DNA from 4 places in the Microbacterium endophyticum genome. Region 1 is predicted to be linked to each of the others. Evidence: predicted binding sites of a transcription regulator. Region 1 holds the regulator's gene; each other region holds the start of a gene.
What was found. Region 1 encodes LexA, which represses DNA repair genes until DNA is damaged. Its sites were predicted from a motif close to TCGAACANNTGTTCGA; they were not measured.
Positions count from the first base shown of each region.

Region 1 (5,395 bases):
GCGAAATTCCTGCCGAAAAGACATCGGTGCGTGCGAGAGCTGACAAAACGGTCCACCCGCCAGCTGAACCGCCCTCTATCGCGAGTCGCCGTGGGTCTGCGTGCCCCTCAGCGGCGAGGCCGGCGGCAGCCGCGGCCACATCTTCCACATCGACTACACCCCACTGACCGCGCAGCCGCTCGCGATAGGCACGCCCGTATCCTGTCGAGCCGCCGTAGTTGACGTCGAGTACGCCGACGCCGCGAGACGTGAAATACATGATCTTCGACGACACAGCGCCGCCGACGTGACTCGTGGGACCGCCGTGCACAAAAACCACGTACGGCGGCAGCTCATCAGAAGGCGCCGACACGTTGGGATTCTGGGGAGGATAGTCGAACGCGTGCACAGCGCCGCGAGCGCCGGAGAATGAAACGGCGCGCGGCTGCGGCATCCATTCGTCTTCGGCTCCGGTGCTGCCGCCGGCGATTGCGCTGTACACCCCGGAATCGATGTCTACAAGCCAGACGCCCGATGAGACGCGCGCGCCCGAGCCGGTGATCAAAACCTTGGTGCCCCGGGAGTCCTCGACGTTGAGCTGAGACGACAGAGGTAGGTCGAGCTTTCGCGCGCTTGATGACTTGGGATCGACCACGACGACATCGTCGGAACCGTTCGTGCGAAGGCAAACGACTCGCCCGTCTTCTAGCGTCGCGAACCAGCGAGCGCCGAGAACCCAGAGCCCGCCCCCGGTGTCCGCGTCTGCGGGGGCGACTGGCTCGGGGGCATGACCAATTCGGTATCGCCACAGGTTCCAACGACCGGTCGGATCGTCGCAGAACGTGATCTCCGTCGGGCTGCTCCACACCGGCTGGAGCGGCGCGGAACCGCTGCCGCCGGCTACCACGATGGTCGAGCCGATGTCGGAGCCCGCAAGAGTCGTTATGCGAAGTGTGGTTTGGTCCCAGGGCATGTCGGGGTGGTTCCACGCTATCCAGGCAAGGAGGGTGCCATCCGGCGACAGGGCAGGCTGGGCCGCGAAATCAGAGCCGGATGCCAGCACGCGCAGTGCGTTCTCGCTGCGGGCAGCTGAGCCATCGAGGGGGATGCTCACGATGTCGCGTGCTGGCACTTTTCGTTCGGAAGTGTGACGCTCACGTACCGCAAGCAACACGTCAGCGTCGAAGCGAAGACCACCATAGCGGGCTCCCTCTTCGACAGGGGTCAGCGGGTATGGCGAGCTCCCAGGCTCCATCGCCCAGACACGATCGTCGGAACGTTCGCTGAAGAGAAGAATTCCGCTGGTTGTGACGGTCCACGCGCCGCCACCGTACTCGTGTACCCGGGAACGTGCATTCCACGGGGCAGGCAGGATGTCTTCGACCGCGCCGTTGACGCGTCGACGGCGTACGGTCGTGCGTCCGCCTTCTGCTGGGAGTCCTTGACCCCACCAGACGTCGTCACCAACGAACCGTGCACCGTCAAAACGAGCAGAAGATGTGGCTGCATCGGACGCGCTGAGTGGTGAAGGCCAGGAACCATACGGGAGTTGTTTCGGCACTTAGCTCTCCACTGGCGCGTCGACAGAAGTGACGCTCGATTCGGCGTCCGAAGGTTGGCGGCTCAAAAGAGACACGATAAGCCACGTCATCAGCCCGATTGCAGCGGTCAGGATGACATCGCCGAATGTGAGGGGGCGTAGGAAAAACAGGGTGAGAACGGTCAGAGCGATAAGGATAATTCGCACCAGAATTCGTTGCTGTGCGAGCCAGATCCCGAAAACGCCGGTGTTGAGGCCGCGGCGCTGCAGCCCTCGACGCGCACTCGTTGTTAGTGAGTCGCCCAGGGCGCGAGTGCGCACCGCGGGGCTCCACCTACCACTGAGCCAAGCGGCGAGGGCAACGACCACGCCAAGGAAAACGAGTACGAGCGCGGTATCCCGCATGCCTCCGACGACGATGAAATAGACGGACTGCAGGGTCGCCGCAGGTATTCCGATGGAGCCAGCGTTGAGGCCAATGACCACATTGGCACCAGTGAGGGTCGCTGCGAGCGCACCGGCACCGAGCGCAATACCGATTCCGGCACCCATGAGGGCAGTTGTTCGTCGCCGTGCGATCAAAATGCCGATAGCCAACATCGCCATGGCGGCGAACGGCAGCCAGTAGCCGACGGTTGCCGCGAGGTTGTAGACCGCACTGAGAGCTAGCAGTGCATCGGACTGCGCGATCACGATCGTCGTGTCGATCGCGGGGATCGCTGAGGCGAAACTGAAGCCCCTGTCGGTCATTCGGGTCTTGAGTTCTTCGATGATTGGTCCGAGTTGGATGCCGAGCTGACCTTTGTCGTCTATCGAGACTGCTCCCGACCCATCGTTGGTCGCCACCGCTACCAGCGATTTATGGCTTGCTTCTAGTGCTGTCCGCCACACAGAAGAAAAGGCATCAGAGCTAACGATCTGCGAAATCGACGACTCGATGAGGCTCTTTACGCCAGCAGCTGCGGGAGCGCGAAGAAGATCGACCGCGCTGCTTGCCGCTGCCGGAAGATCCAGCGTGCTGAGTCCGTCGAAAAGATCATTCGTCAACCCATCGATATCTACGGCATTGTCGATTGCCGCCGTGGCCTGGTCGATGATCACTGTCTGAACTCCGGGATCATCGATCAGCGGGGCAAACGTCGACACGAAGCTGTCTTCGTCGACGAGCTGCACGCGTGCCCAGCTGCCAACGACAGACACTGGAATGATGACGGCCGCCATCGTGAGGCAGAGCGCCGAGATGAGTCCACGCCACCAACTGTGGCGTCGCTTCTCGCTGAAAGCATTCTGACTGCTCACGGTCAAAGAGCTATCTCGCAGTGACGCATTCTCGGCCTGCAACAGCGCGATCTTCGTTCGCAGCTCGTCAAGCTCAGTGGTCATGTGCTCAACCTTCCCCTGGTTGACGCCCAGACTAGCGATCTCTCGGTATCGCGCTACACCGCGCGGAGGATTGCGACGACTTTCCCGAGGACAACGGCCTCGTCACCGAGGATAGGCTCGAACGCGCTGTTACGGGGGAGCAGCCAGGTGTGGCCGTCACGCTGGCGGAATGCCTTGACCGTCGCTTCGCCGTCGAGCATCGCGGCCACGATGTCGCCGTTGTTTGCTGTTGGCTGCGAACGAATGACCACCCAGTCGCCGTCACAGATCGCGGCATCGATCATGGACTCTCCCGACACCTTCAGCATGAAGAGATCGCCCTTTCCGACGAGCTGGCGGGGGAGCGGAAAGATCTCATCGACCTGCTGCTCCGCAGTGATCGGAACACCGGCCGCAATCCGCCCCACCAGCGGGACAAGAGCGGCGTCGCCGACGGGCGGCGCTGAGTCGGCTGGATTCTCGCCGGAAACGCCGGGGAGATCGATCAATACTTCCATTGCTCGAGTCTTTCCAGCGTCGCGCCGCAGGTAGCCGCTCAACTCAAGTTGATTGAGCTGATGAGTAACGCTTGACAACGATTTGAGCCCCACGGCGTCACCGATTTCGCGCATGCTCGGCGGGTACCCGTGAGCGCTGATCGAGCGCTGAATAACTTCGAGAATCGCGATCTGCTTGTCGCTCAGGCTCTTGCGCCGACGGGTCTGCGGACGCTGTGCGCCGGCGGATGTGTCGCTCATGATGATGGCTCCCGTCTCGCGGCCGTCCGGCAGCGGTATTCGAATGTCGGAGGTTGGTGATGTGCTCCGTGTATCGAAACGGTATCCGTATTTGAGCCTGAACATGCACAACGTGCCGCGTGTCGCGTTCGATCGGTTTCCGAAGTAGTTGCAGCTTGACTGTTTTGTAAATCGAAGATAGCTTCGGAAGAGAAGTTCGTACTGAGTGCTCCTGGCCGAGTGCTCAGTACGAAACTTCCTCGCCAGATGGGAGTCAGAATGACCACGATCAGCGCATCACCTTTCTTGTCCACCGCGCCAGCCACGCGTCACACTGCAACACGCTTGCGTATGACGCAGCGCGGACGCCGCGTTCTGCTGTCGGTTGCTGCGACGCCGATCGCCGTCGCGTTGGCATTCGCGCTGCTCAGTGGAGGATCAGCGCTTGCTTCACGTGACAACGGTGCAGCTATTGGCACTTTCGAGACGATCACTGTCGCTACAGGTGACACGCTCTGGGCGATTGCTGAGGAGATCGCCCCGGCGGCTGATCCTCGCGATGTCGTCGATGCACTCATCCGTTTCAACTCGCTCGATGGCGCCGTGGTCGCGGCAGGTCAAACGCTCGCTATTCCGTCTGAATACTCCGCAGCGCAATAGCCGGGTACCTCGTCTCTCTCAACTTTGAAGAGGACCCGCGGTGCGGAAGTACCATAGAGCGGGTGAGCGTTCGTCTAGAAGACCTGCCCCTCCGCGATGACTTGCGCGGGATGACCCCCTACGGTGCACCTCAGGCGCCCCTCCCTGTGGCGCTCAACGTCAACGAGAACACGCACCCAGTCCCGGCTGATGTTGCTGATGACATCCTCGATTCGATTGCGCTGGCTCTTCGTGACATCAACCGGTATCCGGACCGGGAATTCACAGCACTGCGAGAAGGCTTCGCGGAGTATCTCGGTCATGGTTTGACCGCAGATCAAATTTGGGCAGCAAACGGTTCGAATGAAGTCCTGCAACATGTGTTGCAAGCATTCGCCGGCCCAGGACGAAGCGCAATGAGCTTTGCGCCCACATACTCGATGTACCCCTTGCTCGCCCGCGCTTCGGGGACAGCATGGGTTGCCGGTCAGCGGGATTCTGACTTTTCCCTGACCGCTCACAGCGCCGCATCGCAGGTGCGAGAGGCCGCACCCGATGTGGTCTTTCTCTGCTCTCCGAATAACCCGACGGGTACTCCGATGCCCCTCGACGTCATCGAGGCGGTATACGAGGTCGCTCCAGGGATTGTCGTTGTCGATGAGGCATATCAAGAGTTCGCTCCTCGCGAGGAACGATCGGCGCTGACACTACTGCCGGGTCGCGAACGACTCATCGTGTCGCGCACAATGAGCAAGGCGTTTGCGTTCGCTGGCGCGCGAGTGGGATACCTCGCGGCAGACCCGGCGGTAACAGATGCGTTGCGTCTCGTACGACTTCCCTATCACCTCAGTAGCCTTACGCAGGCTGCAGCTACTGCGGCACTTCGCCATGCACCGGTAATGCTGCAGATGGTCGACGAAATCGTGTCGCAGCGCGACCGTATTTCTGCCACCGTCGAGGCGCTCGGATATGAGGCACACGCTTCATGGACCAACTTCGTGCTCTTCGGCGGTGTCGAAGATACGTCCGTTACATGGCAGGCGCTCTATGACCGTGGCGTACTCATCCGTGATGTCGGAATTCCCGGTCACTTGCGGGTATCAGCAGGCACTGATGAGGAGACGACGGCATTCCTCGA
Region 1 covers NZ_CP049255.1:393,031-398,425, reverse strand. Annotated here, with positions in the region: gene G6N83_RS01925 (S9 family peptidase) at 1-1,540, opposite strand, end outside; gene G6N83_RS01920 (hypothetical protein) at 1,541-2,902, opposite strand; gene lexA (transcriptional repressor LexA) at 2,956-3,639, opposite strand; gene G6N83_RS01910 (LysM peptidoglycan-binding domain-containing protein) at 3,898-4,278, shown strand; gene G6N83_RS01905 (histidinol-phosphate transaminase) at 4,389-5,395, shown strand, end outside.

Region 2 (5,395 bases), 1.2 Mb from region 1:
CCGTGAGCGGAGTGTTTTCGGCCGGTTTCAGGACGATCGTGCAGCCAGCTGCGAGGGCCGGCGCGAGCTTCATCGCCGTCATGATGAGAGGTGAGTTCCACGGCACAACCGCTGCGACGACGCCGACGGGTTCGCGCCGCGTATAGGCGAAGACCTCTTTACCGGGAGGGGTGCGCGAAAGCGAGGTGGGAATCGTCTCGCCGGTGATCTTGGTCGGCCACCCGGCGTAGTAGCGGAACTGGCTGATCGCGGCGGGCACTTCGCCAAAGAGAGAGGTGCGCAGGTTCTTGCCCTGATCGAGAGTTTCGAGTTCTGCGAGGTCCTCAAGGTGCTCTTGCATGACGTCGGCGATACGCCAGAGCAAAGCGCTGCGGGCGGCGGGTGTCATCTTTGCCCACGCCGGGGAGATCAGCGCTGTGCGCGCCGCGGATACGGCTTTGTCGGCATCCGCTTCTCTCGCTCGAGCGACGTGCGCGATAACAGCGCCCGTGGCTGGGTCGATAGTCGAAAAGCGCTCGCCGGTGGATGCCTCAACCCATGCGCCGCCGATCAGCAGCTTTCCCGGGTCGTCAGCGAGAAACTGTGACACGCGCTCGCGCAGCGCGATGTTCCCGATCTCGATCGTCATGCTTCGATGCTAAATAGCTATCGTTGATAGCTGGTAGCAATCAGATGACGATCGTGTTTCCAGATCATCGGGAACCATTGTGTGCCTGCCGGACATGACCCGATATGGGAGCATCGACGGCAGCCTTCGACCACGTCTCGCACATGACGACAACACGACGCGCTCAGCTGAGAGCGCGCGCATTGCAGGTCATCAGCGAACAGTGCTGGCACCCGCAATTTGATGAGGATGCACTCGCTGGGGTGCTTGACGTATCGCGAAAGACCCTCGATCGCACCTTCTCGGAGGGCGAGAGTGTGGCGTACGCCATCGGCCGGGCTCGCGTGCAACGGGTGCGACGCTCGCTCTTGTGCGGGCAATGCCGCAGCGTGCGAGTGGCCTCTGAAGCGGCAGGCTTCACCAGCCTTGGCGCAATGAAGTTTCACTTCCGCCGCGTCTTCGATGAGACCCCACTGCAGCTGCAACGGCGATTGCGTCATCAAGAAAACGATGTGTCGAGCGCACCGCGCTGGAGTCACGGTGCGACGGGGGCGTGGCTGTGATGCGCTGGCGTAGGCTGCGCGCTGCGGCGTTGCCCATCATGGTGACTGCGGTGGTGGCCGCGGGTGTGCTTTCTGCGCCGACGGCGGCTTCGGCCTCCGAGGCACCAGCCGACCTCAGTGCAACGCGAGCGTGCACAGTGGGGGGACTACCCATCACGTCCCAAGACGATGCAAAGTCAGTGCCGACCGTGATCTCCTGCTTCGACACGATCGCAGAAGCGAAAGAGTTCATCGCCGATGGCGCTCCCGGAGACCTTGAGAAGCTGCTGGCTGCTGGCGGTGAGACTCCGTCGCGTGCAGCGCTCGCCGCGGCGAGTACCGTGCACGTCGGAACACTCTGGGCATCGACCGGCGCGAGCGGCAGTTCGCTCTTGCATTGGGGTACGGGTTCTGGGTGTTACGGGGTGACCTATGGCTTTCCGAGCCTCCCATCCGGGTGGAATGACACCGCCCGATCCGCACGAGGCTATGCGAACTGCTGGGTCACCACGTATGCGAATACCTCGTACGGCGGTTCCAGGCTCAACTGCACCCCTTACTGCTCAAGTCTCGGGTCGCTCAACGGCGCCGTCTCGTCGGTCGTTTACCGGCCCTCCGGCACATTCGGGTAGCGGTGCGATCCGCTCACTCGACGCCGGGCACTTCTGCCAACGATGAATAGACGGGGATGCCACGCTCGCGTGCGATGGTGACATCCTGATCTGCGCCTTTAGATTCGCCCGGAAGTCGAAGCACGGCGTCGCAGTGCTGCAGCAGGCGATGCGCGGTCGGATACATGACGTTCGCTGCGAGCGGGTCGGAAGGTCCGCTCGCGCCTGCACTACTGAGAATCGGTAGCGCTACCCATTCGCCGATCATCGGGATGTGGCCGGCTCTGAAAATCGGCCAGGCAGCCTCTTCAAGTCGGGTGAGGTTCTTTTGCATCAGCGCGGCGTCTCCGTGAGTGCCCGATGCGTAGGGCCCAGCGATCAAAATCATCAGTGGCTTCGTCATTCGGCTACAGTAATACAAGAACGTGCACATTCGTGCACAAACGTGAAGGAGTACGTATGTTGGCGGCATCGCGCAAAGAGCTTCTGCTCGATCGACTGCGCAGCGAAGGGCGCATTGTGGCGAAGGATCTTGCTGCCGAAATCGGTGTCTCGGAGGACAGCATCCGTCGCGACTTACGTGAGCTCGATGCGGCTGGGCTTGCCGTTCGCGTGTACGGAGGTGCACTACCCGCGTCGCCCGCTGTCGTGAACTATGGCGCACGTCAGTCCGTTGCGACCGAGAGCAAACAGCGCATTGGCCGATACGCGGCGCGCCTCATCGAGCCGGGGAGCACAGTGCTGATCGACGGCGGCACGACTGCGCTCGAGATAGTGCGGGCGCTGCCACTCGAAATCGAGTGCACGATCATCACCCACAGCCCGACGGTTGCTGCTGCACTTCTCGACCATGCGGCAGAAGTGATCATTCTGGGCGGCCGTCTCTTCAAGCACTCAGCGGTAGCGAGCGGCGCGGCCACCGCTGAGGCGGCCACGGCAATCAGCGCAGACCGCTTTTTTCTCGGAGTCACCGGAATTCACGAGCACTCCGGCCTCACGACCGGAGACTCGGATGAAGCGGCGATGAAGCGCGTGCTGGCAAGTCGAGCGAGCGAGACTTATGTGCTGGGCAGTAGTGAGAAAGTCGGGGCTGTCTCGCGCTACCGAGTGTTGCCGCTCGATGAGGTCGCCGCGGTGATCGTGGACGCGGCGGGCCCGGCGTCACAGACACTCAGCGCACTGGCCGGTAGTGGAGTCCGGTTGCTCGAAGCGAGCTGAGCGATCGTTCGCGGGATGTGGTGTCGCATCCGTTTCTCCCCAAAATTTTTTCAAGAAAGTTATCCACACCGGGGCTTTTCGGGCTGATTTGGCATGGTCAATGTCGGAGGTATGTTCGATACTTGTGTCATGTCAGAGAACGAAGCCGAGCAGCAAGAAGCAGAAGCGCACGAGCTTTCTGAGTCTGTGGCGACGTTGATTTCGTTCGATGAACAGATCGCTCAGATGCAGGCGGCACGCGCCGAGGTTCTCGCGAACATGGGGCGGATCGCGCTCGCGCAAATTCGACGGATGACATCACGAGACTCACGGGATCGGGAAATTCCGATGCGGGCCGTCGCAGCAGAAGTTGCGGCGGCACTGCGGTTGTCGGATCGCACCGCGCAGGCACGGATCGACGACGCGATCGAAGTGACTGGGGCGTACCCAGAGACGTTCGCGTCGTGGAGTGCCGGGCATGTCTCGGAACGGCATGTGCAAGAAGTACTGCGGGCGGGTGAAAACCTGACGGATGCTGCGGCCAAAGCCCAGTACGACCACGAGGTGGTGGCGGTCGCTGAAGTGGAAACCCCGGGGAGGTTGCGGGGGTTCGCTGCGGCCCTGGCCGAGAAAGCACAACCGCGGACGCTTCAGGAACGCTTCGATGATGCGAACGCGACCCGCACGGTGCGCCTGTTTGACCTGGCCGATGGGATGAGTTCACTCAACGCAGTATTGCCGTCGGTGCAGGCGCATGGGATTTTCAACCGGCTCACCCAGCAGGCGCGGGCGTTGAAAGACTTCCAGGCGGGACGGTCGGACTACGGTACGAAGCTTCACACCGAGGACGAGCCGGTGGATGATCGGCGGACGACGGATCAGATCCGCGCCGACCTGTTCTCCGACATGTTGTTGACGTCGGTTCCGAGCCTTGACCCGCTCGCGGGGGATGACTGCGGCGGGCTGGGAGCGATCAAGGCGATTGTGCAGGTCACGGTGCCCGCGACGACGCTCGCGGGCACGAGTTCTACACCCGCGGACCTGTCCGGCTTGAGTCTTGTCGATCCGGAGAGTGCACGGCGCCTCGCGGGTACTGCGCCGGGGTGGGATCGCGTGTTCACGCATCCCGTCACCGGAACCGTGGTCTCGGTTGACCGGTACCGGCCGAACGATCAGTTGAAGCGGCAACTCAGGGCGCGAGACCAGCACTGCAGATTCGTGGGATGCCGCATGCCCACCCACCGGTGCGATATTGATCACACAGTCGATGCGGCCCTCGGCGGACCAACACATCAGCACAATCTCGCGCATCTGTGTCGACGACACCACAGTTTGAAACACGCGAGCCGGTGGTCCGTGAAACAGCGCGGTGATGGGGTCCTCGAGTGGACATCACCGACCGGGCGAAGCTACACCGACAAGCCACCCGGGGTCGCATTCGAACCCGATTCGCTCCTTGCTCGCGGGGAAAGCAGTCGTCAGTCGTCGGCGGGATGAAGACTCAACGCGACGCAGTCGATGTCGCCCGGAGCGACAGCTGGGTGACCGTCTTTTGTTACGCACACGGTGAACGATGTGGGGATGTTTCCCGGGGTCGGTGACGGGTCGAGCGGGTCACCCGCAGGAAAGCCCGCCTCCCACACGGCGCGGCAGGTAGCAATGGCGTCGTCAACATTGACTCGGCCGTCCTCGGTCAATACCGAAACTGAAGTGCCAGTAAGCGAACCGTCGGCGCTCAGCGGAGGATCGCCAAGGCAATCCACGATCTCGGTGTCGGTCACAGGCGCAGCTTGGAGCACTTGGAACGCGGCGATCGAGACTCCCGCGACGACGAAAACAGTTCCCGCGGCACTGAGCTTTCCCCACCAGGTACGCCACCAGCGTGGACGAGTGAGGTCGGACTGCATCCGCTCAACAAGGAGATCTTCGATGGCTTGGGCGCGTGGCATCCGCTCGTTGTCGTTCATTCCGTCACCCCCTCGGTATCCGGTGCGTACTGCGACAGGCTTCGCCGCAATCGCCCTTTTGCCCGTGAAAGTCGAGACTTCACCGTGCCCTCCGGAAGACCGAGTGTGCGAGCAGCATCGCGTGTGGTCAATCCTTCCACCATGCACAGCACGACTACTGCCGAGTCGCGGGCGCCCAAGTCTGCAAGCACCGCCTGGACTTCGGCTGACACCGATGCCGCATCAACAACCCGAGCGACTTCGTCGGCGTGATCGGGCTCGGGTGCGTCGTGTGGCACTTTTGCCAACAGACGTCGATATCGACGGAGCCCGCGCAATTGGTTCTTCGCCGCATACGACACCACCGTCAATAGCCACGGCACGACGCTCTCGTCGACAATCCGCACGCTTTCACGCTTCTTCCAAAGCTCGGCGAAGGCGGCACCCACGACCTCTTCGGCATCCCACGGCGACTGCACCATTGCGAGTGCG
Region 2 covers NZ_CP049255.1:1,565,409-1,570,803, forward strand. Annotated here, with positions in the region: gene G6N83_RS07275 (aldehyde dehydrogenase family protein) at 1-628, opposite strand, end outside; gene G6N83_RS07280 (helix-turn-helix domain-containing protein) at 733-1,170, shown strand; gene G6N83_RS07285 (hypothetical protein) at 1,161-1,781, shown strand; gene G6N83_RS07290 (DUF4406 domain-containing protein) at 1,795-2,163, opposite strand; gene G6N83_RS07295 (DeoR/GlpR family DNA-binding transcription regulator) at 2,196-2,978, shown strand; gene G6N83_RS07300 (HNH endonuclease signature motif containing protein) at 3,108-4,454, shown strand; gene G6N83_RS07305 (hypothetical protein) at 4,436-4,924, opposite strand; gene G6N83_RS07310 (RNA polymerase sigma factor) at 4,921-5,395, opposite strand, start outside.
Region 2: the regulator LexA is predicted to act here: its motif matches at 3,082-3,097, upstream of G6N83_RS07300 (HNH endonuclease signature motif containing protein).

Region 3 (5,395 bases), 930 kb from region 1:
GAGCCGTCCTCCCGGAGACCCTCAAACGTGTCGTAGCCGTACTTCGCACCGCTAGCCGGGTCGGTGAAAATCAACACGTCCGGGATGCTGCGTGGAGTCGAGATGCCGCCCTGTTGCTGACCGCCATATGCAGAATGGATTTCGCGCCGACGAACAGTGTCGCCCGGGTCCAGCGACCATGACGATGGGGTCGCGGATCCGTCGCCGCCGAAGTGAGCTCGGACTCGTGCGACTTGGCCGCTGTCGAGCTGCCACCTGCTCACGCCCGTTGGCAACGTGCCGTAAATTCCGCGCAGAAAGGCCCGGATGCGCTTCTGTGGGACGTTGAGCTCTAGAGAAAGATTCGCGGGAGTAACGTCGGCCATGGACTCGACCCTATCGAGGCCGCAGAACGCGATGACTTGAGAGTGACCATCAGTGAATCGAGCGGTTTCGTCGGCCAGGCGCGCACTGGCTCGCTATCTTGGGCACGGCCACACGAAGTGCAGGCGTTCACATGGCCAGCTAATGCCCTGAGCAGCTCCAATCTGCTGTTCGGGTAGTGTGCGTTGAAGCGTCGATTTTTACGCGCGCGGGGGAGGCGCTTCGCAGCCATGGCAAGACGATCTCCACTGGTAGCTCGCGCCGCCTCCGCATGTGCGGCGGCATGTCTGGTCGCGCTTGTGCTGACGTCTTGCGGGAACGTGTGGACTGCGGAGGGAAGCTCGAAGCGCAGCGCCACTCGTGGCATTGCGATAGGAACGGACAACGCCGTCATTGTCTTCAGTGACGTCGTATTTGCGTTGCCGCCCGGAGGCGTTGCAGCGACCGATCATCTCGACCCAATAGCGGAGAATATTCTCCTCACGTCCGAAGAGCAGGCCACCGCTGTTGATCTTCGACGGGCGCCAACCATCTACGGCTTTACCTCGACTCCTAGCGCGGCTGTCATTGACGTCTTCATTCCTTCGGCGGCGAGCACTAACGCGGGTCTGTACGCCGAGTCCACGAGCCTCTACGGATGCGCACAACTTCGCGCGGACCAAGACGGTCGAGTGGTCACGATCAAAGACCTAAAGTGCCCTGACTGGCTTGTTGCGCGGAACCCCGACGATGCCACGGAGGTATCGCTTTCAGAAGCGGTGAGTCAAGAACTCGAGAAGGACGAGTGGGTCGAGGGAAGTTAAAGCTGCGCATCCCAGCATCCCAGCATCCCAGCACCCCGAGTTTCCGCGAATGCTAAAGCGAGCTTGCGAGCGAACGCCCTTAAAAACCGCGTGAGAACGACGCCGCAAGCGCCCTGGTCCTCGGCCTGAGGACAGCACCTCGAGTGCAAGTCGAGCTACGACTGTGCGGTTGACGACCGACTTCCGTGCCGGTCTCCAGGTATGTCAGCGAGCTATGCCAGTGATTACGAGGAAGGGCACCGCGATGCTCATGCACAAACAGATCACCGCAGCCGTCGTGACCGCGCGACGTGCCGTCGTTGGCACGCCATCCGCTCTTGCCATCACCATTCCGGCGAGCGCCAGCACGAAGCCTGCGAAGAGGGCGAAGAAACCGCCCGCAGCAGGGGCAAGGACGACCAAGCCTTCGATGGGGTCAGTCGCAGCCCAGTACCTCGCGAACGCGATCATCCGCCAGGCCGCCAGGGTGGCGCCGATCGATGTGACGAGCAGGACGGACGCGCCCCAGACCATACCAATGCGAACTCGACTGGGATGCCACGCCGGCGGCATTGGTTCAAACTCAGACACGGCCCAACCGTAGCCGTCGGGTTGCCCGGGAGAGATAACGATCCGTCTTCGCCGGGTCACGTTCCGGGGTGCTTACGTGTTCGCGAAGCGATCTCGTGGCGCTCGCTTCCCTCATGAAGCGCGGACTCGCGGTGCTATAGACGGAACGCCGAACTCAGCAGCCCGGCAACGCTTAGTCCGACGATGATCTGCTCGAATTCATCCGCAATATTTGTGGAGTTTTACTGACGGGAGGTCCGCACTTTCGCGCGCATGTGGGCGAGCTTGTCTGAAGAAGCTGAAGCGATCGGGTGGTACGACCAGCGCATTGCCGTCGAGAAGGATGCGGTTGCCAAAGCGATCATGAATGACTCGCTGGGAGAGGAGTACAAGCACTTCAGCATGGAACTCGAATTCCTGTTGCGTGCGAAGCCGAAATGGCGCGAAATCGCGCAGGGGATTCTTTTCAAAGACGGCGACATCGTCGCGCACGGTGAAGACGCTGAAGAGGTCGCTGGTTGAGGCATCCGTGTTTTTGTCTGGCGAAGGCCCGATGACTGAGTACCTATCGGGCGCTCAGTACCCCACCTGGCTCAGCGCGTAGTTCGCCTCGTCTGGAGTAAAGCCTTCGCCATACTCGCTCGTCAGCTGCTCATAGAGACCATCGCGCGAGAACGCCATCATGTCGAGGTATGACTGCGCTGACTCAGCAGCTTCTGCATTCCAGTCGGCGCCAACGGTGTCGACAGCCCACGTCGCTGTTTCTACCGGATAGCCTTCGCCGTATTCGCTCGAGAGCTGCTCAATAAGACCGGAACGCGAGAATGCCATGAGATCGAGATACGACTGTGCTGCGCGGAGGGCATTCTGCTGCTCCAGCGTGTAGACCGGCTCGGGAGCCTCGGCCGTCACGGCGATCTCGGTGCCTGGTTCAGCCGGCTCGATGGGCGTTTGCGTAAGAACGGTCCAGTCATCCCCAGCACCATCGGTGGCCACGAAAACAAGTCCGGCCGACTCGATTGCCGCGCGCGCCTCGGCAACAGTCTTGCCGACAACATTAGGAACCTCGACCCGCGTGTCTTCGGGCTCCGGTTCTGCCTCTTCGACAGCGGCTTTTTCGGTCGCCGAGGCAACCGGTCGCGCGTCCGACGCAGAAGTCGAGCGACTCGTAGCGCTGCCGATGGCGCCGATGATGATGCCGAGCAGCACCAGAGCGCCCACCGCGATAAGAGCCCAAGCCCACCACCGCAGGCCCGGCTTCTTCGCTTGAACCGTTGCGTCGACCGCGTCTACGGGCGTTTCGGCGCGTGGCATAACTGTGGTGGCGGCGGTAGAAGAGTTGTCGGATGCCGGCAGCTGCGCCGTTGCTCGTGCGGCAGCGGCCGACTCGGGGGTCCAGTCGGTCCACTGGCTGCCATCCCAATACCGCTGCTCATTGTTTGCATGCGGAGCCGGATACCAGCCAGGTGCAGGCGCGGATGTGTTGTCAGACATAACTTCCCCCAAGTAATGCAGTGGTCGGAACCCCCTTGTGCCCGACGTGTAGCGCAAGCGTAGTGGTATTGACGGATGCTGTGTCTACGGGCTGTTTCAGGCGCGGATTTTTTGCATCGTCTTCTCCCCAAAAGTTTTTGAAGAAAGTTATCCACATCGGGGCTTTTTGGGCTGTTTTGGGGTGGTCGATGTCGGAGGTATGTTCGATACTTGAGTCATGTCAGAGAACACGACCACACACCACTCGCCCGGGGCTCGTACCCGGGCTGAGGTTGTGTTGTCGGCAGAATCTCGCGTGGCGCAGATCGCGCAGCTCGAAGCTGCGCTGGCAGCGGACCTCGCCGAAGCCGGGCGGATGGCACTCGCTGAGATGCGCTTGATCGCGTCTCGTGAGTCGCGGGAACGAGAGATTCCGATGCGCTCCATGGCAGCAGAACTCGGGGCGGCGTTGCGGATGTCGGATCGCACCGCGCAAAACCGCATCGACGACGCGATGGACATCACCGAGCACTACCCCGAGACGTTCGCATCATGGAGCGCGGGGCGTGTCTCGGAACGGCATGTGCAAGCCGTGTTGCGGGCGGGTGAAAACCTGACGGATGCCGCAGCCAAAGCCCAGTACGACCACGAAGTTGTCGCGGTCGCTGAAGTTGAGACACCGGGCAGGTTGCGAGGATTCGCTGCGGCCCTGGCCGAGAAGGCGCAACCGCGGACGCTGCAGGAACGCTTCGATGACGCTAACGCGACGCGTACGGTGCGCCTGTTCGACCTGGCCGATGGGATGAGTGCTCTCAACGCAGTATTGCCGTCAGTGCAGGCACATGGGATGTTCAACCGGCTGACGCAGCAGGCGCGGGCGTTGAAAGACTTCCAGGCGGGACGGTCGGACTACGGCACGAAACTTCACACCGAGGACGAGCCTGTGGATGATCGGCGGACGACGGATCAGATCCGCGCCGACCTGTTCTCCGACATGCTGCTCACGTCGGTTCCAAGCCTCGATCCGCTCGCGGGGGATGACTGCGGCGGGTTGGGTGCGATCCGCGCGATTGTGCAGGTCACGGTGCCTGCCACGACGCTTGCGGGCATGGCATCGACCCCGGCGGACTTGTCGGGCCTGAGTCTGGTTGATCCGGAGAGCGCGCGGCGGCTCGCAGGGACCGCGCCGGGGTGGGATCGAGTGTTCACGCATCCGGTCACCGGAACCGTCATCTCGGTTGACCGGTACCGACCCAACGATCAGTTGAAACGGCAACTCAGGGCGCGAGATCAACACTGCCGGTTCATCGGATGCCGCATGCCCACCCACCGGTGCGACATTGATCACACAGTCGATGCGGCCCTCGGCGGGCCAACGCATCAGCACAATCTCGCGCATTTGTGTCGAAGACATCACAGCTTGAAACACGCGAGCCGGTGGACGGTGAAGCAACGCGGTGATGGAGTCCTCGAGTGGACGTCACCGACCGGGCGCAACTACACGGATAAACCACCCGGGGTCGCATTCGAACCAGACGTGCCCGATCCCGATTCTCATTCCCACTCCGATTGTCACGCCCAGTGCGACGCCGATACCGATTCGTTAGTGGGGGAGAAGTTTGCCTCCGCTTCAAGCCCAGACACGCCGCCACCGTTCTAACCTTTGCTGGGCTGCCGCGCCCACAGCTCGCGTTCTCCCTGCGACCAGCCGCATGCGGCGTCGACGGGAGAAGATGGGAGTACCCATTCGAATCCCGGCCCGCGCCGAATGACTCAGCACACACGGAGACCTCATGAGCACCGCACCCGCAACCCCACGTCGAGACTGGGTCATGTGGGCGGCAGCTATTGTCGCAGCGGCTGGAATTGTCGTCGTGCTCTGGGCGAGCATCACCGAATGGGGCGGTGTCGTTCACGGCAACCCCGCCTACGCGTTGCTGCTCGGCTTGACGCTCCTCGCATGCGCCGCCGTGCTGCTCTTCGCGTTCCTGCCGCGCAAAAACCATGAGCCCACAGGGGGCCGTTGGCGCAGCGGCTGGCGCCGCGTCGTCCGCATCATCCTGGTCGTTCTCGCGACCGGCTTCATCGCGCTCATCGCATGGCTTCGCCCGCACACCGCAGAAGAACCGGCCCTCGCCGCAATGAAATCGGATGCCGCTGTCACCATCACCGAGTCGCCCACCGAGATCGTCATGACCCCCACCGGC
Region 3 covers NZ_CP049255.1:2,379,016-2,384,410, forward strand. Annotated here, with positions in the region: gene G6N83_RS11105 (SRA domain-containing endonuclease) at 1-365, opposite strand, end outside; gene G6N83_RS11110 (hypothetical protein) at 594-1,166, shown strand; gene G6N83_RS11115 (hypothetical protein) at 1,371-1,736, opposite strand; gene G6N83_RS11120 (ferritin family protein) at 1,989-2,237, shown strand; gene G6N83_RS11125 (Ltp family lipoprotein) at 2,292-3,209, opposite strand; gene G6N83_RS11130 (HNH endonuclease signature motif containing protein) at 3,427-4,848, shown strand; gene G6N83_RS11135 (alpha/beta hydrolase) at 4,982-5,395, shown strand, end outside.
Region 3: the regulator LexA is predicted to act here: its motif matches at 3,401-3,416, upstream of G6N83_RS11130 (HNH endonuclease signature motif containing protein).

Region 4 (5,395 bases), 1.2 Mb from region 1:
CTCTTATCAGGATCGCAAACGTCGTCCCGATGCAGTCGGTGCGACAAAGCCCGGCTCGAAGAGCCCAAGCCACCGCGGCTATCGCCCGCAGTCCGAGGACGCCGCTCCCACGAAGCGTCGCTGGAACGCTGACGAGCGCGCCGCACGTGATGGCGCACGCCCCGCACGCGAAGCTGGCGGCTACGACCGCCCGCGTCGATCGTTCGACAAGGACGCTGCACCGCGCCGTGGCACAGCTGACCGCTCGTCGGGCGGGCCTCGTCGCGACTTCGCACCGCGTCAAGACCGCGAAGACCGTCCTCGCCGTGACTTCAGTGACCGTCCTCGTCGTGACTTCAGTGATCGACCGCGTCAAGACCGGGACGACCGTCCCCGTCGCGATGCAAGCGATCGTCCTCGTCAGGACTTCGCTCCTCGTCGTGACTTCAACGATCGTCCGCGCCAGGATCGTGATGACCGTCCGCGTCGCGAGGCGAACGACCGGCCCCGTCGCGAATCTGCGTCACGCCCCAATTTCACACCGCGCCCGGACCGCCACGATCGTCCGCGCCGTGACTCCAGCGATCGCCCCCGTCGCACCGACACCGGCAACCGTTCCGACTGGAACGCGCAGCCCAAGTCAAAGGCGCACGAAGACCACATCGATGTCGTTCACGAGCGCCTGCAGGCAGAGGCCGTCGACGCGACAATCACTACCGGTGAGTCTTTCGGTGACCTCGGTCTTGGGCAGAACCTCGTTCGCGTACTGAACGACCTCGGTGCACCCCACCCCTTCCCGATTCAGGCGGCAACGGTAAAACCGATCCTCGAAGGACGCGACGTGCTTGCGCGCGGTCGCACCGGATCTGGCAAGACCATCGCCTTCGGCGCACCCCTGGTGGAGTCAGTTCTCCGCGCCCAGGCCGGTGCCAAGCGTGACTTCGGTCGCAAGCCCCGTGCTCTCATCATGGCGCCGACGCGTGAGCTCGCTCTTCAGATCGACCGCACGGTGCAGGCACTGGCGCGCAGCGTTGGCCTGTTCACCACGCAGATCTACGGTGGCGTGCCGCAGGCTCGCCAGGTGGGTGCGCTCCGCAAGGGCGTTGACATCATCATCGGGACGCCCGGTCGTATCGAAGACCTCGTCAACCAGGGCAAGCTCGACCTTTCTGAGGTCAGCATCGCTGTTCTCGATGAGGCTGACCACATGTGCGAACTCGGCTTCCTTGAGCCCGTGCAGCGGATTCTCCGTCACACCGCAGACTCCAGCCAGAAGCTGCTCTTCTCGGCAACGCTCGACCGCGAGGTCGCAGCGCTCGTCGATGAGTTCCTCGTCGAGCCCGCCGTCTACGAAGTCGCCGGTGAGGACCAGGACTCGGGCACGATCGACCACCGCGTCATCGTCATCGATCACCGCGACAAGGCTGAGATCCTCACCTCGCTCGTTGATCGCGACGGCAAGACGCTTGTTTTCGCTCGCACCCGTGCGTATGCCGAGATGCTCGCTGAACAGTTCGATGAGGCTGGTATTTCGGCCGTCGCACTTCACGGTGATCTCAACCAGGCCAAGCGCACACGCAACCTGCAGCGCCTGACCTCGGGTCGTGTGAACGTGCTTGTTGCAACAGACGTTGCGGCACGAGGCATCCACGTCGATGACATCGATCTCGTTATTCAGGCTGACCCGCCGGACGAGTACAAGACGTACCTGCACCGCTCGGGCCGTACCGGCCGCGCGGGGCGCTTGGGTACTGTCGTGACGATCATCACGCGTCAGCGCCGCCGCCGTATGACGGAGATGCTCGACCGTGCCGAGATCGAAGCACCATTCGACGATGTACGCATCGGTGACGACCTCATCGAAGAACTCAGTGGTCGTCAGCTCGCGAACGTCACCGCGTAGTTATTAAGACATCCGTCTCGGGCGGAGGAGATGAGTCGGGCGGTGGATCCGCCTTTCGGCTCAGATCCTCCGCCCGATGCGTTTACGCGCCGGGCGCGGGACGCCCGGACTAGAACAGTCGCGCCGCGGCAACCGACTTCGTCGGCGTGACGCGCGTGAGTGTCGAGGTTTGACGCGGGCGGAACCGGGCGGTTTCTTCTTCGGTGCTCCCATCGAGGTGGTATGCGCGAAGCAGTGGGCGCACGCGCCGAGACAGCCACTGCCGGTACTGCTTAGGCGCCTGAGCGGATGCCCCGGGGTACAAACCGAGGTAGGACGACACGAGCTCGGGATGTTCACGCCGCAGCCATGCCATGAACCACGGTTTCACCCCTGGTCGTAGGTGCATCGCTCCGTAGATCACGCGGGCGGCCCCCGCGTCGCGAATTCGCGACAGTGCGTCTTGCAGTGCGGTCATCGAGTCGGTGAGGTGCGGCATGACGGGCATCATGAACACCGTCACACGGAAGCCGGCATCCGTTGCTGCGCGAACTGTGTCGAGGCGTGCTTGCGTCGACGGTGTTCCTGGCTCGACGGACTTTTGCAGGTCGTCATCGAAAATAGCAATCGACATTGCGATCGACACATCGACGACGGATGTCGCTTCCACCAGTTGCGGCAAATCCCGGCGCAGGAGTGTTCCCTTTGTGAGAACCGAGAACGGTGTCCCCGATTCTGCGAGCGCGTCGATGATTCCTGGCATGAGTCGGTAGCGGCCCTCGGCCCGCTGATACGGATCGGTATTCGTGCCGAGGGCGACGTGCTCGCGTCCCCAAGAACCACGTCGTACTTCCGCCCGGAGCACATCGGCAATGTTGACCTTGACGATGATCTGCGAATCGAAATCGCGACCGGTGTCGAGGTCGAGATATGCGTGGGTACCGCGGGCAAAGCAGTAGACGCACGCATGAGAGCAACCGCGGTAGGGGTTCACTGTCCAGTCGAAAGGCATTTCAGACGTGCCGGGCACATGATTGAGGGCTGAGCGAGCCAGGACCTCGTGAAACGTCACGCCAGCGAAGTCGGGAGTGGTCACCGATCTCACCAGGTCATCCGTGCTGTCGAGGCCGGAAAGTGCGGCGTCATCGATCGCACCCAGTTGTTGCCCTTGCCATCTCATGGCGTTAGTCGAACAGGTGTTCTATTAGAAGTCAAGTGAGTCGGTCTAGAAAATAGAACGCATCGCGCGAAGGGTGCCTGCCCGCTCATCGAGGGGCATCAGGGACAATGGACTGATGACTTCTTCCAAAGCCCCCGTGTCGCGTCGCGCTTTGCGCGAAGCACGGCGTCGCTCTCTGCGGCGAGGGTGGCTTGCGGTGGGTACATCTGTACTTGCTCTCGGCAGCATCGCTGCCGTTGTGATGGCGCTCGTCGCGCCGCCGCTCGGCGAGGATGCGACACTGGGGCAGCAGTCAGTGGCGGCGACGACCGCGCCTGTCGTCGTCGAAGCGCTCCCGGTGCCACAGATGAGTAGTTCGCCGAGCGGCGCTGGGTCGGCGGGGGAGGCGGCGTCTGGCGACTCGAGCGATGCCATCTGTGACAACGCGGCCGTCACCGACGCGCTCGCGGCTGGCAACGACGGTGACGCGATCACCGCGGCAGGGGGCGCCGAGGCATTCCGTGATGCCGTGGCGAGCGGTGCTGCGCCTTGCGTCTCTTTGAGCGACGCGACTCGCGTGTGGACGGTAGTGAACAAGCAACGAGCCTTTGACCCCGTCGACTACGAGCCTGCGCCGCGTCAAATTCCCGACGCTGTGCGCGATCTTGCCGGTGGCAGTCTTCGTTCGGATGCAGCGGGCGCTCTCACTGCCATGGTCGCCGACGCTGCGGCTGCAGGTGTGGGAGAGATTGCCCTAGAGAGTGGATATCGGTCGTACGGGACGCAACAGTCGACGTACAGCGGCCATGTCGCGGATATGGGTCAGGCTGAGGCAGACAAAGTGAGTGCGCGCCCCGGCTTCAGCGAGCATCAGTCCGGGCTCGCCGCCGATGTCGTCGCCTGCGGCGCGGACGGCTGCACGTCGCTCGATGGCCTCGCCGGCACCGCACAGGGTGATTGGGTCGCGGCGCACTCCTGGGAGTACGGCTACATCGTGCGCTATGAAGAGGGGCACACCGATACGACCGGGTATTCGCCGGAGCCGTGGCATCTGCGTTACATCGGAACGGATCTCGCCGCGGCGTATCACGAGGGTGATTGGCACACGCTCGAAGAATTCTTCGGGCTACCCGCTGCCCCTGATTACGCCAACTGATCACCCTCGATCTCGCGCCGCAGCATCCAGTCGTTGCGACACCGAGTTCCTGAGAGCATGAGATGGAATCCCACACCGTGCGTCGCCTGTCGTGCTGACGCGGCATAGAATTAAAGCGGCGACGGCGCCCTTCGACTGGTTCGGGCATGAGCGTCGCTCGAGCAATCGAAAAGGGGTCAGCAGTGGATCGCGACATTTACGACGAGGATCACGAGGCATTTCGGGACGTCGTCAAAGAGTTCATCAAGCGCTACGTCACGAACGAGAAGCGCGAGCAGTGGGACGCCGACGGTGAAGTAGATCGCGCCACGATGACCGCTGCTGGCGAGTCAGGACTCATCGGACTCTCGGTGCCGGAAGAGTTCGGCGGCGCCGGGATGCTTCAGGACTATCGCTTTCGTGCTGTGGTAAACGAAGAGGTCATCGCCGCCGGTGCCGGATCACTCGCGGGAGCCTTCGGCATCCAGGATGATCTCGCAGTCCCCTACCTTGCGCATTTCGGTACCCCGGAGCAGCAACAGAAGTGGCTTCCTGGCATGGCAACGGGTGAGATTCTTGGCGCGCTCGCCATGACGGAGCCGGGAGCCGGGAGCGACCTGCGCGGCGCTAAGACGACGGCAAGAAAGGTCGATGGTGGCTATCTCGTCAACGGTGCAAAGACATTCATTTCGTCGGGTAAGACCGCTGACATCATCGTCACCTTCGTGAAAACGGGCGAGGGGAACCGCGCGGATGCCTTCAGCCTCGTCGTGATCGAGAACGGTATGGACGGGTTCGAGCACGGCAAGAAGCTCAACAAGATGGGCTTCCACGGCCACGACACTGCAGAGCTTTCGTTCGTCGATGTTTTCGTTCCCGACGGCAACCTGATCGGCGGAGAGGCTGGACACGGTTTCGTGCAGCTCATGCGAAACCTTCCCCTTGAGCGCCTGTCGATCGGCGTGGCCGCCGCGGCAGCCGCCGATGCCGCGTTTGGGTGGACGCTGGAATATACAAAGAGCCGTGAAGCCTTCGGGCAGCCGGTGTCTGATTTTCAGAACACCCGGTTTCGACTGGCCGATATCGCGACGACGGTTGACGTGCTCTGGGCGTACAACGATCGTGCGATGCGCCTCTACTCCGACAACAAGCTCACCCCAGAAGAAGCTGCGAAGGTGAAGTTCTGGTCGACCGAGCGTGAGTGGGAAGTTCTTGACCAGGCTGTGCAGCTTCACGGCGG
Region 4 covers NZ_CP049255.1:1,612,474-1,617,868, forward strand. Annotated here, with positions in the region: gene G6N83_RS07505 (DEAD/DEAH box helicase) at 1-1,882, shown strand, start outside; gene G6N83_RS07510 (Rv2578c family radical SAM protein) at 1,992-3,041, opposite strand; gene G6N83_RS07515 (M15 family metallopeptidase) at 3,157-4,176, shown strand; gene G6N83_RS07520 (acyl-CoA dehydrogenase family protein) at 4,359-5,395, shown strand, end outside.
Region 4: the regulator LexA is predicted to act here: its motif matches at 3,050-3,065, upstream of G6N83_RS07510 (Rv2578c family radical SAM protein).